Regions from separate parts of the Enterobacter sp. genome, predicted to be linked through region 1. Evidence: predicted binding sites of a transcription regulator. Region 1 holds the regulator's gene; each other region holds the start of a gene.
What was found. Region 1 encodes sigma-54, which starts transcription at its own class of promoters, with help from an activator protein. Its sites were predicted from a motif close to GTTGGCACANNTTTCGCTNT; they were not measured.
Positions count from the first base shown of each region.

Region 2: a site for sigma-54 is predicted at 2,087-2,106, ahead of ACWYRJ_RS11645 (branched-chain amino acid ABC transporter substrate-binding protein). Genes of this name have one in related genera too.
Region 3: a site for sigma-54 is predicted at 2,998-3,017, ahead of glnK (P-II family nitrogen regulator). Genes of this name have one in related genera too.

Region 1 covers NZ_CDRQYH010000008.1:76,477-81,501, reverse strand. Annotated here, with positions in the region: gene lptC (LPS export ABC transporter periplasmic protein LptC) at 1-308, shown strand, start outside; gene lptA (lipopolysaccharide ABC transporter substrate-binding protein LptA) at 277-831, shown strand; gene lptB (LPS export ABC transporter ATP-binding protein) at 838-1,563, shown strand; gene rpoN (RNA polymerase factor sigma-54) at 1,611-3,044, shown strand; gene hpf (ribosome hibernation promoting factor) at 3,067-3,354, shown strand; gene ptsN (PTS IIA-like nitrogen regulatory protein PtsN) at 3,437-3,928, shown strand; gene rapZ (RNase adapter RapZ) at 3,974-4,828, shown strand; gene npr (PTS phosphocarrier protein NPr) at 4,825-5,025, shown strand, end outside.
Region 2 covers NZ_CDRQYH010000032.1:3,328-8,352, reverse strand. Annotated here, with positions in the region: gene tyrP (tyrosine transporter TyrP) at 1-1,152, shown strand, start outside; gene ACWYRJ_RS11650 (YecA/YgfB family protein) at 1,184-1,852, opposite strand; gene ACWYRJ_RS11645 (branched-chain amino acid ABC transporter substrate-binding protein) at 2,278-3,399, shown strand; gene ACWYRJ_RS11640 (ABC transporter permease subunit) at 3,499-4,413, shown strand; gene livM (high-affinity branched-chain amino acid ABC transporter permease LivM) at 4,425-5,025, shown strand, end outside.
Region 3 covers NZ_CDRQYH010000007.1:71,897-76,921, reverse strand. Annotated here, with positions in the region: gene ACWYRJ_RS04175 (SmdA family multidrug ABC transporter permease/ATP-binding protein) at 1-1,071, shown strand, start outside; gene ACWYRJ_RS04170 (SmdB family multidrug efflux ABC transporter permease/ATP-binding protein) at 1,064-2,845, shown strand; gene glnK (P-II family nitrogen regulator) at 3,068-3,406, shown strand; gene amtB (ammonium transporter AmtB) at 3,442-4,731, shown strand; gene tesB (acyl-CoA thioesterase II) at 4,828-5,025, opposite strand, start outside.

The DNA of each region.
Region 1 (5,025 bases):
AAGTGCCGACGTGGTCAATTAAGTCAGATCGGGCCAAACTGACAAATGACCGTATGCTTTATCTGTACGGCCACGTTGAAGTCAACGCCCTGACCGCTGACTCGCAACTGCGAAAAATTACGACGGATAATGCCCAGATCAACCTGGTTACTCAGGACGTGACGTCGCAGGATCTGGTCACACTGTATGGCACAACATTTAATTCCAGCGGTTTGAGAATGCGCGGGAACTTACGCAGCAAGAACGCCGAGCTGATTGAAAAGGTTAGAACCTCCTATGAAATTCAAAACAAACAAACTCAGCCTTAAAGTAATTATCGCCAGCGCGATGCTGGCGACCAGTCTCCCCGCGCTTGCTGTAACGGGCGATACCGACCAGCCGATTCATATCGAGTCCGACACCCAGTCTCTCGATATGCAGGGTAACGTCGTCACCTTCACGGGTAACGTCGTCATGACCCAGGGCACCATCAAAATTAACGCTGACAAAGTGGTCGTTACCCGTCCGGGTGGCGAGCAGGGCAAAGAGATCATTGATGGTTACGGCAACCCGGCAACCTTCTACCAGATGCAGGACAACGGCAAGCCGGTGAAAGGCCGCGCCTCACATATGCACTACGAGCTGGCGAAGGACCTGGTTATCCTGACCGGAAACGCGTATCTGGAACAGCTGGACAGCAACATTACCGGCGACCAAATCACCTATCTGGTGAAAGAGCAAAAAATGCAGGCCTCCAGCGAGAAAGGTAAACGCGTCACGACCGTACTGGTTCCGTCGCAGCTGCAGGACAAAGGCAAGGGCCAGGCCCCGGCACAGAAGAAGAGTAACTAATCCGTTATGGCAACATTAACTGCAAAAAACCTCGCGAAGGCCTATAAGGGCCGCCGTGTCGTAGAAGATGTCAGTTTGACCGTCAACTCTGGCGAAATCGTGGGGCTGCTTGGCCCTAACGGTGCGGGTAAAACGACAACCTTCTACATGGTCGTTGGCATTGTGCCGCGCGATGCCGGCAACATAATCATTGACGATGAAGACATCAGTCTTCTGCCGCTTCACGCGCGCGCGCGTCGCGGGATCGGCTATCTGCCGCAGGAAGCCTCCATTTTCCGTCGACTTAGCGTTTACGACAACCTGATGGCGGTCCTGCAAATTCGTAACGATCTGACCAGCGAACAGCGTCAGGATCGTGCCAACGAGCTGATGGAAGAGTTCCACATTGAGCATCTGCGCGACAGCCTCGGTCAGGCACTCTCCGGGGGCGAACGCCGTCGCGTTGAGATCGCGCGTGCGCTGGCCGCAAACCCTAAATTTATCCTTCTGGATGAACCGTTTGCGGGTGTTGACCCGATCTCGGTTATCGACATTAAACGTATCATTGAACACCTGCGCGACAGCGGGCTTGGCGTACTGATCACCGACCACAACGTCCGTGAAACGCTGGCCGTATGTGAACGCGCGTATATTGTGAGCCAGGGCAATCTGATCGCCCACGGTACGCCGCAGCAGATCCTCGAAGACGATCATGTTAAGCGCGTCTATCTTGGGGAAGACTTCAGACTCTGATAGGGTAGAGGTAACGTAACGCCGAACCGGAGAAAAATGCTCTGAACATGAAGCAAGGTTTGCAATTAAGGCTCAGCCAACAACTGGCGATGACGCCGCAGCTACAGCAGGCAATTCGCCTGTTGCAACTGTCCACGTTAGAACTTCAGCAGGAGCTCCAGCAGGCGCTGGACAGCAACCCCCTGCTGGAACAAACCGATCTTCATGACGAGGTAGATACCCAGCAATCGCAGGATACAGAAGCGCTCGATACCGCCGACGCACTCGAACAAAAAGAGATGCCCGACGAGCTTCCGCTGGATGCCAGCTGGGATGAAATCTACACCGCCGGAACGCCTTCCGGTACGCGTGCTGACTACCAGGATGATGAGCTACCGGTCTATCAGGGAGAAACCACCCAGTCGCTGCAGGATTACCTGATGTGGCAGGTGGAACTCACTCCCTTCTCCGATACCGACCGCGCGATTGCCACCTCAATTGTCGATGCCGTTGACGACACCGGCTATTTGACCGTCACGCTTGACGATATTCTGGAAAGCATGGGCGACGAAGAGATAGAGCTTGAGGAAGTTGAAGCCGTTCTGAAGCGCATCCAGCGTTTCGATCCGGTAGGCGTAGCCGCAAAAGATCTGCGCGACTGCCTGCTGATCCAGCTTTCTCAGTTCAGCAAAGAGACGCCATGGCTCGACGAGGCGCGCGTGATCATCAGCGATCACCTGGATCTGCTGGCGAACCACGATTTCCGCACCCTGATGCGCGTCACGCGCCTGAAAGAAGATGTGCTGAAAGAAGCGGTGAATCTGATCCAGTCACTCGATCCACGCCCGGGACAATCAATCCAGACCAGCGAGCCTGAGTACGTTATTCCGGACGTGCTGGTCAGAAAACACAATGGCCGCTGGGTCGTTGAGCTGAATTCAGACAGCATCCCTCGCCTGCAAATCAACCAGCAGTATGCCTCCATGTGCACCAGCGTGCGTAACGACTCCGACAATCAATATATTCGTAGCAATCTTCAGGAAGCGCGATGGCTGATCAAAAGTCTTGAGAGCCGAAATGATACGCTGCTACGCGTCAGCCGCTGTATTGTCGAACAGCAGCAGGCTTTCTTTGAGCAGGGCGAAGAGTATATGAAACCGATGGTGCTGGCGGATATCGCCCAGGCCGTCGAGATGCATGAATCAACCATTTCCCGTGTCACCACGCAGAAGTATCTGCACAGTCCACGCGGTATTTTTGAGCTTAAGTATTTCTTCTCCAGCCATGTGAATACCGAGGGCGGCGGTGAAGCGTCGTCAACGGCCATTCGTGCCCTGGTGAAGAAGTTGATCGCCGCGGAGAACCCCGCGAAGCCGCTAAGCGACAGTAAGTTAACCACCATGCTGTCCGATCAGGGTATTATGGTGGCACGTCGTACTGTTGCGAAGTATCGAGAGTCTTTATCCATTCCGCCGTCCAACCAGCGTAAACAGCTGGTCTGACACAACCGATAAGGAAGACACTATGCAGCTCAACATCACTGGACAAAACGTCGAAATTACTGAGGCTTTACGCGAATTCGTGAACGCGAAGTTTGCAAAACTCGAGCAGTATTTCGAAAGGATCAATCAGGTCTATATTGTGTTGAAAGTGGAGAAAGTGACTCATATCTCGGATGCCACCCTGCATGTTAACGGGGGTGAACTGCATGCCAGTGCGGAAGGGCAAGACATGTACGCTGCTATCGACGGCTTGATTGATAAGCTTGCGCGACAGCTCAATAAACATAAAGATAAACTGAAACAACACTAATTGTCCGGGCAGTTAACGGGTGCAGGACGGCCTGTTGTGAAACACAACAGGCCATTTGTACAGTTAGCGCTTAGGTGAAATTATGATGAACAACGATTCCGCTCTTCAACTGAGCAATGTCCTTAACCAGGAATGTACCCGCAGTGCGGTTCACTGCCAGAGCAAAAAACGTGCGCTGGAGATCATCAGTGAACTGGCTGCTAAACAGCTGGGCCTGCCGCCGCAGGTGGTGTTCGAAGCGATTCTGACCCGTGAAAAAATGGGCAGTACCGGTATCGGCAACGGCATCGCGATCCCGCACGGCAAACTGGAAGAGGATACCCTGCGTGCCGTTGGTGTGTTTGTGCAGCTTGAAACACCCATCGCCTTCGATGCCATTGATAACCAGCCCGTCGATCTCCTTTTCGCGCTGCTGGTGCCTGCCGATCAGACGAAAACCCACCTGCATACGCTGTCGCTGGTCGCAAAACGTCTGGCCGATAAAACTATTTGCCGTCGACTGCGCTCGGCCCAAAGTGATGAAGAGCTCTACCAAATTATCACTGAAGCAGAAGGCAATCAGGATGATGCATAACCAGGAGATGGCCTTCACATCTGTTGTCCTGAGGAGAAACGGAACATGGTGCTGATGATTGTCAGTGGCCGTTCAGGGTCGGGGAAATCCGTTGCTCTGCGCGCGCTGGAAGACATGGGTTTTTACTGCGTTGATAACCTGCCGGTCGTGTTGTTGCCCGATCTGGCCCGCACGCTTGCGGAGAGACAAACCTCTGCAGCCGTCAGTATCGACGTCCGTAACATGCCTGAATCGCCAGAGATCTTCGAACAGGCCATGAGCAACCTGCCTGACACGTTCTCGCCTCAGCTGCTGTTCCTTGATGCAGACCGCAATACGCTAATCCGTCGCTACAGCGATACCCGTCGCTTGCACCCGCTTTCCAGTAAGAATCTCTCTCTGGAGAGTGCTATCGATGAAGAGAGCGACCTGCTGGAGCCACTGCGTTCTCGTGCAGACCTGATTGTCGACACCTCTGAGATGTCCGTTCACGAGCTGGCAGAAATGCTGCGCACCCGGTTATTGGGTAAACGCGAGCGTGAACTGACGATGGTGTTCGAATCCTTTGGCTTCAAGCACGGTATCCCGATTGATGCGGATTATGTTTTCGACGTGCGCTTCCTGCCGAACCCGCACTGGGATCCGAAGCTGCGTCCCATGACAGGCCTGGACAAACCCGTCGCGGCCTTCCTCGACAGGCACACAGAAGTACACAATTTTATCTACCAGACGCGAAGCTACCTTGAGCTATGGTTACCTATGCTGGAGACAAACAATCGTAGCTACCTGACGGTAGCGATTGGCTGTACCGGTGGTAAACATCGTTCGGTTTATATCGCCGAACAGCTGGCCGACTATTTCCGCTCGCGCGGTAAGAACGTTCAGTCCCGTCATCGCACGCTGGAAAAACGTAAAACATGACCGTAAAACAGACCGTTGAGATCACCAATAAGCTGGGCATGCATGCACGCCCGGCGATGAAGCTGTTTGAGCTGATGCAGGGTTTCGATGCAGAGGTTCTGCTGCGAAATGACGAAGGCACCGAAGCGGAAGCGAACAGCGTGATCGCGCTGCTGATGCTGGATTCCGCCAAAGGGCGCCAGATTGAAGTCGAAGCA
Region 2 (5,025 bases), on a different contig from region 1:
ATGCTGGCAATGCCACTGGCGGCCGCGGGCGTGGGATTTGGCATGACCCTGCTGCTGCTGGGAACGCTCTGGGCGCTGATGTGTTACACCGCCCTGCTGCTGCTTGAGGTTTACCAGCACGTGCCCGCTGACACCGGTCTGGGTTCGCTTGCGGCGCGCTATCTGGGACGCTACGGCCAGTGGATAACCGGCTTTAGCATGATGTTCCTGATGTACGCCCTGACCGCCGCTTACATTAGCGGCGCTGGGGAATTGATTGCCTCCAGCGTCAACGACTGGTTTGGCTCTGACATTACCCCTGCAACGGGCGCCATCTTCTTTGCACTCATCGGCGGCGGCGTGGTCTGCGTGGGAACGTCGCTGGTCGATCTGTTTAACCGCTTTCTGTTCAGCGCCAAAATTCTCTTCCTCATTATCATGCTGGTGCTGCTGGCCCCGCACGTGCACAAGGTCAACCTGCTTACGCTGCCGCTGGAAAAAGGTCTGGCGCTCTCCGCTATCCCGGTCATTTTCACCTCGTTTGGCTTCCACGGCAGCGTGCCGAGCATCGTCAGCTATATGAACGGCGATATCCGCAAGCTGCGCCGCGTTTTTGTTATCGGCAGCGCGATCCCGCTGATCGCCTATATTTTCTGGCAGTTGGTAACGCTGGGCAGCATTGACTCTTCAACCTTTATTGGGCTCATGGCGCAACACGCTGGCCTGAACGGTTTTCTGCTCGCCCTGCGCGAGGTCGTCACCTCCCCGCACGTTGAGCTGGCGGTACACCTGTTTGCCGACCTGGCGCTGGCAACCTCGTTCCTGGGCGTGGCGCTCGGCCTGTTTGATTACCTGGCCGACCTGTTCCAGCGTCGTAATACCGCCGCGGGACGGTTACAGACGGGCGCAATCACCTTCCTGCCGCCGCTGGCGTTCGCGCTGTTTTACCCACGCGGGTTTGTGATGGCGCTGGGGTACGCAGGGGTAGCGCTCTCGATCCTTGCCCTCCTCCTCCCCTCCCTGCTGGCATGGAAAAGCCGTCAGCAGCACTCTCAGCAGGGGTACCGCGTGGCGGGGGGAAAACCGCTGCTGTGCGTTGTGTTTGGCTGCGGGGTGGTGATTATTCTGGTGCAGGTGTTGATTGCAGCAGGGATGCTGCCGGAAGTGGGTTGAATAAAAGGGGCTGTCATCAGCCCCTTTTTTATCAGTGCAAACAGCAGCTCTTAAACTTCTTCCCGCTGCCGCAAGGACACGGATCGTTACGCCCGACTTTCGTGCCGTTCACAATCGGCTTCTTCGCTTCCGGCTGCTGCGGGTTGTTTACCCAGTAATTATACAGGCGCAGTGCCGCAGGCTGGATGCTCTCGATGCTTGCGATATATTCTTCTTCGGACAGTTCATCCAGCTTTTCGCTGTTCTCTTCCGTCCCGTGCAGCGCAATCACATCAAGATCGGCCTTCAGGGCTTCCGGCAAGGCAGACCAGTCCGTCAGCGCCACGCCGCGCATGTAGCCATAGCACCACTCTTCCACCACGGTATAGCTCTCGCCGTCCACGTCGTTATAGCCAAACATCGGTTCGAACTGATCCGGGTATTCGCTCAGACGCTCGGCAATATCGTTCATGTGCTTAAAGCAGAGATCGATAAAACGGTTCATCTCACGATCGTTTTTCCAGCGCGGAATGTACTTCTCGCCCCCCCACACCGCCACCAGCCAGGCATCTGGCTCAACGACAACAGGACCGGAAAGCACTGCGGTAAGCATGCCGTCCAGTTCGGACACGTCAATCACGGACGCGTCATCATGACCGTAAGACATTAACGTCTCTTCAAGCCACGCCATTTCGCTTTCATTCAATGGGCCTTCAGTCATCGCTGATACTCCTGCAAAAAAGGAAACGATCCTAACACATATCTCACCCCTCTCCGGGGTGAAGTTTAGGTCTTTATTGCTGCAAAAACGTGCAAACCGTGACCTTTGCACAACTTATGGGCTTTATTGTTAACGATATGTGATCTCCGCTGTAATTTCTTCTCCTCCCCTAAGGCGGCATAACGCGGCGCTCTATACTCAAACATGTCACATGCCCGTCAATGGGTTAGCCATTCTGGCAACGTTTTTGCTTAACGTTCTTCGCGCGTCTCTGCGCAGGGAAATCTCGCCGTAATATGCAGGATGCCGTCTGTATCTTGTTCGTTTAGTGCATTTTGTTCTTGCTCGTGTTTCGGATTGGCTGCGCCGTCGGGCGTTCGGGTTTACACCGTGGTGCAAAAACCTCTTTGCTAAGGAACATTATAATGTCGCTGAAATTTATCAGAACTCCTCTTTCTCTTGTGTTGGCCGGTTGCCTGGTGACGGCGTTTTCCGCCCGGGCAGATATTGTGATTGGCGTGGCCGGGCCGTTCACGGGTCCGAATGCCACCTATGGCGATCAGTACTGGCACGGCGCAACGCAGGCCGCTGAAGACATTAATGCCGCAGGCGGCATTAACGGCGAGAAGATCAAACTGGTTCAGGGGGATGATGCCTGCGAGCCCAAGCAGGCCGTGGCCGTCGCTAACCGTTTAGTTGACCAGGATAAAGTCAACGCCGTGGTCGGCCATTTCTGCTCCTCTTCCACCATGCCCGCCTCCGAGGTGTATAGCGACGCGGGCATTATTGCGATTACCCCCGGCTCCACTAACCCGCTGATTACCGAACGCGGTATGAGCGACATGTTCCGCATGTGCGGCCGCGACGACCAGCAGGGCCAGGTTGCCAGCGACTTCATCATCGACAAGCTGAAAGCCAAGCGCGTGGTGATTATTCACGACAAAGACACCTATGGTCAGGGTCTGGCTGACGCCACCAAAGCGGCGCTGGCGAAACGCGGGGTTCAGGATGTGATGTACGAAGGGTTATCCCGCGGTGAAAAAGACTTTAACGCGCTGGTCACCAAGATCGGCGCGCAAAAACCGGACGTCGTGTTCTTCGGGGGCTGTCATCCGGAAGCCGGCCCGCTGGTTCGCCAGATGCGTGAGCAGGGCGTGCAGGCGAAATTCTTCTCCGGGGACTGTATCGTCAACGAAGAGATGGTGACCGCGGCGGGCGGCCCGCAATATACCAATGGCATTTACATGACCTTCGGTAAAGATCCGCGCCTGATCCCGGACGGCAAAGCGGTAATCGAGAAATTCCGCGCCGGTAAATTCGAGCCGGAAGGTTACACCCTGTACTCCTACGCCTCGGTACAGGCGATTGCCGCGGCCTTCAAGGCCACCGGCGGCAAGGACTCTGCCAAAGCCAGCGAGTGGCTGAAGGCCAATTCCGTTGACACGGTGATGGGCAAAAAAGCCTGGGACAGCAAAGGCGATCTGAAAGTCTCTGACTACGTGGTTTACCAGTGGGACGACAAAGGAAAATATAAGGAAGTGGAGTAACGGGACGGAGTCACGCTCAACGTCGATGGGCTCGCCCGTCGGCGCGTAATAAACATCAGGCTGCGCGGCTCGCGCAGCCTATAAAACGAGCGCGCTAAGATGAGTACATTCTTCCTGCAACAGTTAATCAATGGCTTAACGCTGGGTTCCGTCTACGGCCTGATCGCCATCGGCTACACCATGGTGTACGGCATTATCGGCATGATTAATTTCGCCCACGGCGAAGTGTATATGATTTCCGCCTATCTCTGCGCCATTGGCCTGGCGCTGCTCTCATTCTTCGGCCTGCAGTCCTTCCCGCTGCTGATCCTCGGCACGCTGGTGTTCACCATTGTGGTCACCGGGGTGTACGGCTGGACCATCGAGCGTATCGCCTATAAGCCGCTGCGCAACTCCACGCGCCTGGCACCGCTGATCTCCGCCATCGGGATATCGCTTATCCTGCAAAACTACGCGCAGCTGAGCCAGGGCCCGCGCCAGCAAGGGGTGCCGACCATGCTGGACGGCGTGATTCGCCTGCATCTGGGCGACGGGTTCGTGCAGATAACCTACACCAAAGTGTTTATTCTGGTGGCCTCGTTTGCCGGCATGCTGGTGCTCACCTGGATAATCAATCGTACCCGGCTGGGGCGAATGTGCCGCGCGGTCCAGCAGGATCGTAAGATGGCCTCCATTCTGGGGATTAACACCGACCGGATTATTTCGCTTGTCTTTGTTATCGGCGCAGCGATGGCGGGCCTGGCGGGGGTGCTGATCACCATGAACTACGGCACCTTTGATTTCTACGTCGGGTTCGTGATCGGTATAAAAGCCTTTACGGCGGCGGTACTCGGCGGCATCGGCTCCCTCCCTGGCGCCATGCTCGGTGGCCTTATCCTGGGCGTGGCGGAAGCCCAGTTTTCGGGCATGGTGAACTCGGACTATAAAGACGTCTTCTCGTTCGGCCTGCTGGTCATGATCCTTATTTTCCGTCCCCAGGGACTGCTCGGGCGCCCGGTTGTGGCCAAGGTGTGAAGGAGAGAATGATGACATCACACGGCTTTTCACTTAAACGCTGCATGTTGGACGCGATCTTTTCCGGGCTGGTTGCGCTGATTATCTTCGGCCCCATTGCGGGCGTGGTGCTGGACGGGTACAGCTTTACCTTCGCCGGGCAGCGCCTGGCCTGGATGGTGGGCACCGTAATGCTCGGACGTTTTCTGTTGAGCGCCTTTTTAGGTACCGCCGCGGGCGCCCGTTTCCAGGCACGCTTCGAAGCCGATAGCGCAGGCGTATATGTCCGGCCACCGGAATACAAAAGCCGCATGCGCTGGATTATTCCTCTGGTGATTGCTCTTGCGATTTGCTTTCCGTTTGTTGCCACTAAATATGTGCTGACCGTCGCCATTCTCGGGCTGATCTACGTGCTTCTCGGTCTGGGGCTGAACATCGTCGTGGGTCTGGCCGGTCTGCTGGATCTGGGATATGTCGCGTTCTACGCGATTGGGGCGTACGGTCTGGCGCTGGGGTACCAGTATCTCGGCTTAGGCTTCTGGAGCATGCTGCCGCTGGCGGCGATCATGGCCGCCGCCGCAGGCGCCCTGCTCGGTTTCCCGGTACTGCGCATGCACGGTGACTATCTGGCCA
Region 3 (5,025 bases), on a different contig from region 1:
ATGCGCGTCGCGCGTATCGACGCCCGTTTCGATCCGACGATTTACATCGCAATCGGCATGGCAAATATGTTGGCCATTGGCGGCGGAAGCTGGATGGTAGTGCAGGGCACGCTTACCCTGGGGCAATTGACCAGCTTTGCGATGTATCTGGGTCTCATGATCTGGCCGATGCTGGCGCTGGCCTGGATGTTTAACATCGTGGAGCGCGGCAGCGCCGCCTACAGCCGCATTCGCGCCATGCTGGCCGAAGCGCCGGTGGTCAATGACGGCAGCGAAGTCGTACCGGAAGGACGCGGCGTCATGCATGTCGACGTCCGCAAGTTTGTCTATCCACAAACGGAGCATCCGGTGCTGGAGAACGTCAGCTTTACGCTTCAGCCGGGCCAGATGCTGGGCATCTGCGGCCCGACGGGATCCGGTAAAAGTACCGTGCTCTCTCTGCTCCAGCGCCACTTTGACGTCACCGAGGGCGATATTCGTTTCCATGATATCCCCCTGACGAATCTGCTGCTTGACGAGTGGCGTGGTCGCCTGGCGGTCGTCAGCCAGACGCCGTTTTTATTTTCGGACACCGTGGCGAACAACATCGCCCTTGGACGCCCTGGGGCGACGCAGGAAGAGATTGAACACGTGGCGCGTCTGGCCAGCGTTCATGATGATATTTTGCGTCTGCCTCAGGGGTACGAGACGGAAGTCGGGGAACGCGGCGTCATGCTGTCCGGCGGGCAAAAACAGCGTATCTCCATTGCCCGCGCGCTGCTGCTGAATGCTGAAATCCTGATTCTGGATGATGCACTTTCCGCCGTGGACGGCCGTACCGAGCATCAAATTCTGCATAACCTGCGCCAGTGGGGCGACGGACGCACGGTCATTATCAGCGCCCACCGTTTGTCTGCGCTAACCGAAGCCAGCGAAATTCTGGTCTTGCAGCACGGGCACATTGCCCAGCGCGGGCAGCATGAAACGCTTGCCGAGCAGCCGGGCTGGTATCGCGATATGTACCGCTATCAACAGCTTGAGGCGGCGCTGGACGATGCGCCGGAAGAAGATGAGGAGGCCGCCAATGCGTAAGCTCGGAACGATGTGGCCGACGCTCAAACGTCTGCTGGCCTACGGCTCGCCGTGGCGTAAACCGCTCTCCGTTGCCGTGCTTTTACTCTGGATTGCGGCGATTGCTGAAGTGAGCGGTCCTTTGCTCATTAGCTACTTCATCGACAATATGGTCGCCAAAAGCTATCTGCCCCTGGGGCTGGTGGCGGGGTTAGGCGTGGCCTACGTTGGCCTTCAGCTGGCGGCGGCAGGGCTGCACTATGCTCAGTCGCTGCTGTTTAACCGTGCTGCCGTGGGCGTTGTTCAGCAGCTGCGTACGGATGTGATGGACGCGGCGCTTCGCCAGCCGCTCAGCGAGTTTGATATCCAGCCGGTTGGGCAGGTAATTTCGCGCGTGACCAACGATACCGAGGTGATCCGCGATCTGTACGTCACCGTTGTGGCGACCGTATTGCGCAGCGCGGCGCTGATTGGCGCGATGCTGGTTGCGATGTTCAGCCTTGACTGGCGTATGGCGCTGGTGGCGATCACCATCTTCCCGGCGGTGTTGATCGTCATGGTGATTTACCAGCGTTACAGCACGCCGATTGTGCGCCGGGTTCGCGCCTATCTGGCCGACATCAACGATGGCTTCAACGAAGTGATTAACGGCATGAGCGTCATCCAGCAGTTCCGCCAGCAGGCCCGCTTTGGCGAACGCATGGGGGAAGCCAGCCGTTCGCACTATATGGCGCGTATGCAGACGCTGCGGCTTGATGGTTTCCTGCTGCGTCCGCTGCTGAGCCTTTTCTCGGCGCTGGTGCTTTGCGGGCTGCTGATGCTCTTTGGGCTGAGCTCAAACGGTACGATTGAGGTGGGCGTGCTGTACGCCTTTATTAGCTATCTGGGACGCCTTAACGAGCCGTTGATCGAGCTCACCACCCAGCAATCGATGTTGCAGCAGGCGGTGGTCGCCGGTGAGCGCGTGTTTGAGCTGATGGACAGGCCGCGTCAGGCCTACGGCAATGACGAGCAACCTCTGCAAAGCGGGACTATCGCCTTTGATAACGTATCGTTTGCCTATCGCGAAGATCGGCTGGTGCTGCAGGACATCACGCTTGACGTTCCGTCGCGCGGTTTCGTGGCGCTGGTGGGGCATACCGGCAGCGGTAAGAGCACGCTAGCCAGCCTGTTGATGGGCTATTACCCGGTCACGCGCGGCGAAATCCGCCTCGACGGGCGCCCGCTCGCGTCTCTCAGCCACACCGTGTTGCGTAAAGGCGTCGCGATGGTGCAACAGGATCCGGTCGTGCTGGCCGATACCTTCTACGCCAACGTGACTCTGGGACGAGACTACACTCAGGGACAGGTCTGGGACGTGCTGGAAAAAGTGCAGCTGGCAGAGCTTGCGCGCGGGTTTAGCGATGGGATAAATACCAGGCTGGGCGAGCAGGGGAATAATCTCTCTGTCGGGCAAAAGCAGCTCCTGGCGCTGGCGCGGGTGCTGATTGAAACGCCGCAGATCCTGATTCTGGATGAAGCCACTGCCAGTATTGACTCCGGCACCGAGCAGGCCATCCAGCAGGCACTCTCCGCCGTACGCGACCATACGACGCTGGTGGTGATTGCCCACCGTCTTTCCACCATCGTCGATGCCGATACCATTCTGGTGCTACATCGCGGACAGGCCGTTGAACGTGGTACCCACCGTGAACTGCTGGAAGCAAAAGGGCGCTACTGGCAGATGTACCAGCTGCAGCTGGCGGGCGAAGAGCTGGCGGCCAGCGTGCGCGATGAAGAGTCGCTTAGCGCCTGATGCACCAAAATGAGGCGGCGCACTAACAGTCATTCCTGTTGGTGCAAAACTGAAACGCACCATGCACCGGCATGGTGCGTTTTTTTTCACCAGTTCGTTTATCAAGGCCGTGTAATGCTCTGTGCGCCGCCGTTCCCCCCCCCGTTTGCATTTCTGGCACATCCCTTGCAATACCTTCTGCGTAAGCTACGGCCATTACCGAATTCTGACTGGAGGGGATCTATGAAGCTGGTTACGGTTGTAATCAAACCATTCAAACTCGAAGACGTGCGTGAAGCGTTGTCTTCAATGGGTATTCAGGGACTGACTGTCACCGAAGTGAAAGGCTTTGGTCGTCAGAAGGGTCATGCCGAGCTTTATCGCGGGGCGGAATACAGCGTTAACTTTCTGCCAAAAGTAAAAATTGATGTCGCGATTGCTGACGATCAGCTTGATGAAGTCATTGATGTCATTAGCAAAGCGGCCTACACCGGCAAAATTGGCGACGGCAAAATTTTCGTTGCCGAACTGCAGCGCGTCATTCGCATCCGTACCGGCGAATCTGACGAAGCGGCATTGTAAATAACGCCTGGCACACAGTGATAGGGATCGAGAAAATGAAGATAGCAACACTTAAAACGGGTCTGGGTTCGCTGGCGCTGCTGCCGGGCCTGGCGCTGGCTGCTGCCCCTGCGGTGGCTGATAAAGCCGATAACGCCTTTATGATGATCAGCACCGCGCTGGTGCTTTTCATGTCCATTCCGGGCATTGCGCTGTTCTACGGCGGCCTGATCCGTGGCAAAAACGTTCTCTCCATGCTGACGCAGGTTGCCGTGACGTTTGCGCTGGTCTGCGTGCTGTGGGTGGTTTACGGTTACTCGCTGGCGTTCGGTACGGGCAACGCGTTCTTTGGTAACTTCGACTGGGTGATGCTGAAAAATATTGAGCTGACCGCGCTGATGGGCAGCTTCTATCAGTATATTCACGTGGCGTTCCAGGGCTCCTTCGCCTGTATTACCGTCGGGCTTATTGTGGGCGCGCTGGCGGAGCGTATTCGTTTCTCTGCTGTTCTGATCTTCGTAGTGGTCTGGATGACGCTCTCCTATGTGCCGATTGCGCACATGGTCTGGGGGGGCGGTCTGCTGGCAACCCATGGTGCGCTGGACTTCGCGGGCGGTACCGTTGTACACATCAACGCCGCGGTAGCGGGTCTGGTGGGGGCCTACCTGATTGGCAAACGCGTGGGCTTCGGTAAAGAAGCGTTTAAACCGCACAACCTGCCGATGGTGTTTACCGGTACTGCGATCCTCTACTTTGGCTGGTTTGGCTTTAACGCCGGCTCTGCGAGTGCGGCCAACGAAATCGCCGCGCTGGCCTTCGTGAACACCGTTGTTGCCACGGCGGGTGCGATTCTCTCCTGGGTGTTTGGCGAGTGGGCGGTACGCGGTAAACCTTCTCTGCTGGGTGCCTGTTCGGGTGCCATCGCCGGTCTGGTCGGTATTACGCCTGCGTGTGGTTATGTCGGTGTCGGCGGTGCGCTGCTGGTTGGCCTGGTCTCGGGTCTGGCGGGTCTGTGGGGCGTGACCGCACTGAAACGTGTGCTGCGCGTCGACGACCCATGCGATGTATTCGGCGTGCACGGCGTGTGCGGCATAGTCGGTTGTATCATGACCGGTATCTTCGCGGCGAAATCGCTCGGTGGCGTGGGTTACGCGGAAGGTGTCACCATGGTTCATCAGGTGCTGGTGCAGCTGGAAAGTATAGCTATCACCGTTGTCTGGTCTGCCGTTGTGGCCTTCATTGGCTATAAGCTGGCGGATATGACGGTGGGTCTGCGCGTACCGGAAGAGCAGGAGCGCGAAGGTCTGGACGTTAACAGCCACGGCGAGAATGCGTATAACGCCTGATAAACAGCAAAACGGCAACCAGAGGTTGCCGTTTTTAATGTGTATTCCCTCTCCCGGTGGGAGAGGGTCAGGGGGAGGGCATCAGGCCGCACACAATCACCCGCGATTACGCATCACCCCTTCCTGCACCGTCGAAGCGACCAGCACGCCGTCCTGAGTATAAAATTCTCCACGCACAAATCCGCGTGCGCTCGACGCTGACGTGCTCTCCACGCTGTAAAGCAGCCACTCATTCATGTTGAACGGACGGTGGAACCACATGGAGTGATCGATCGTCGCGACCTGCATCCCTTT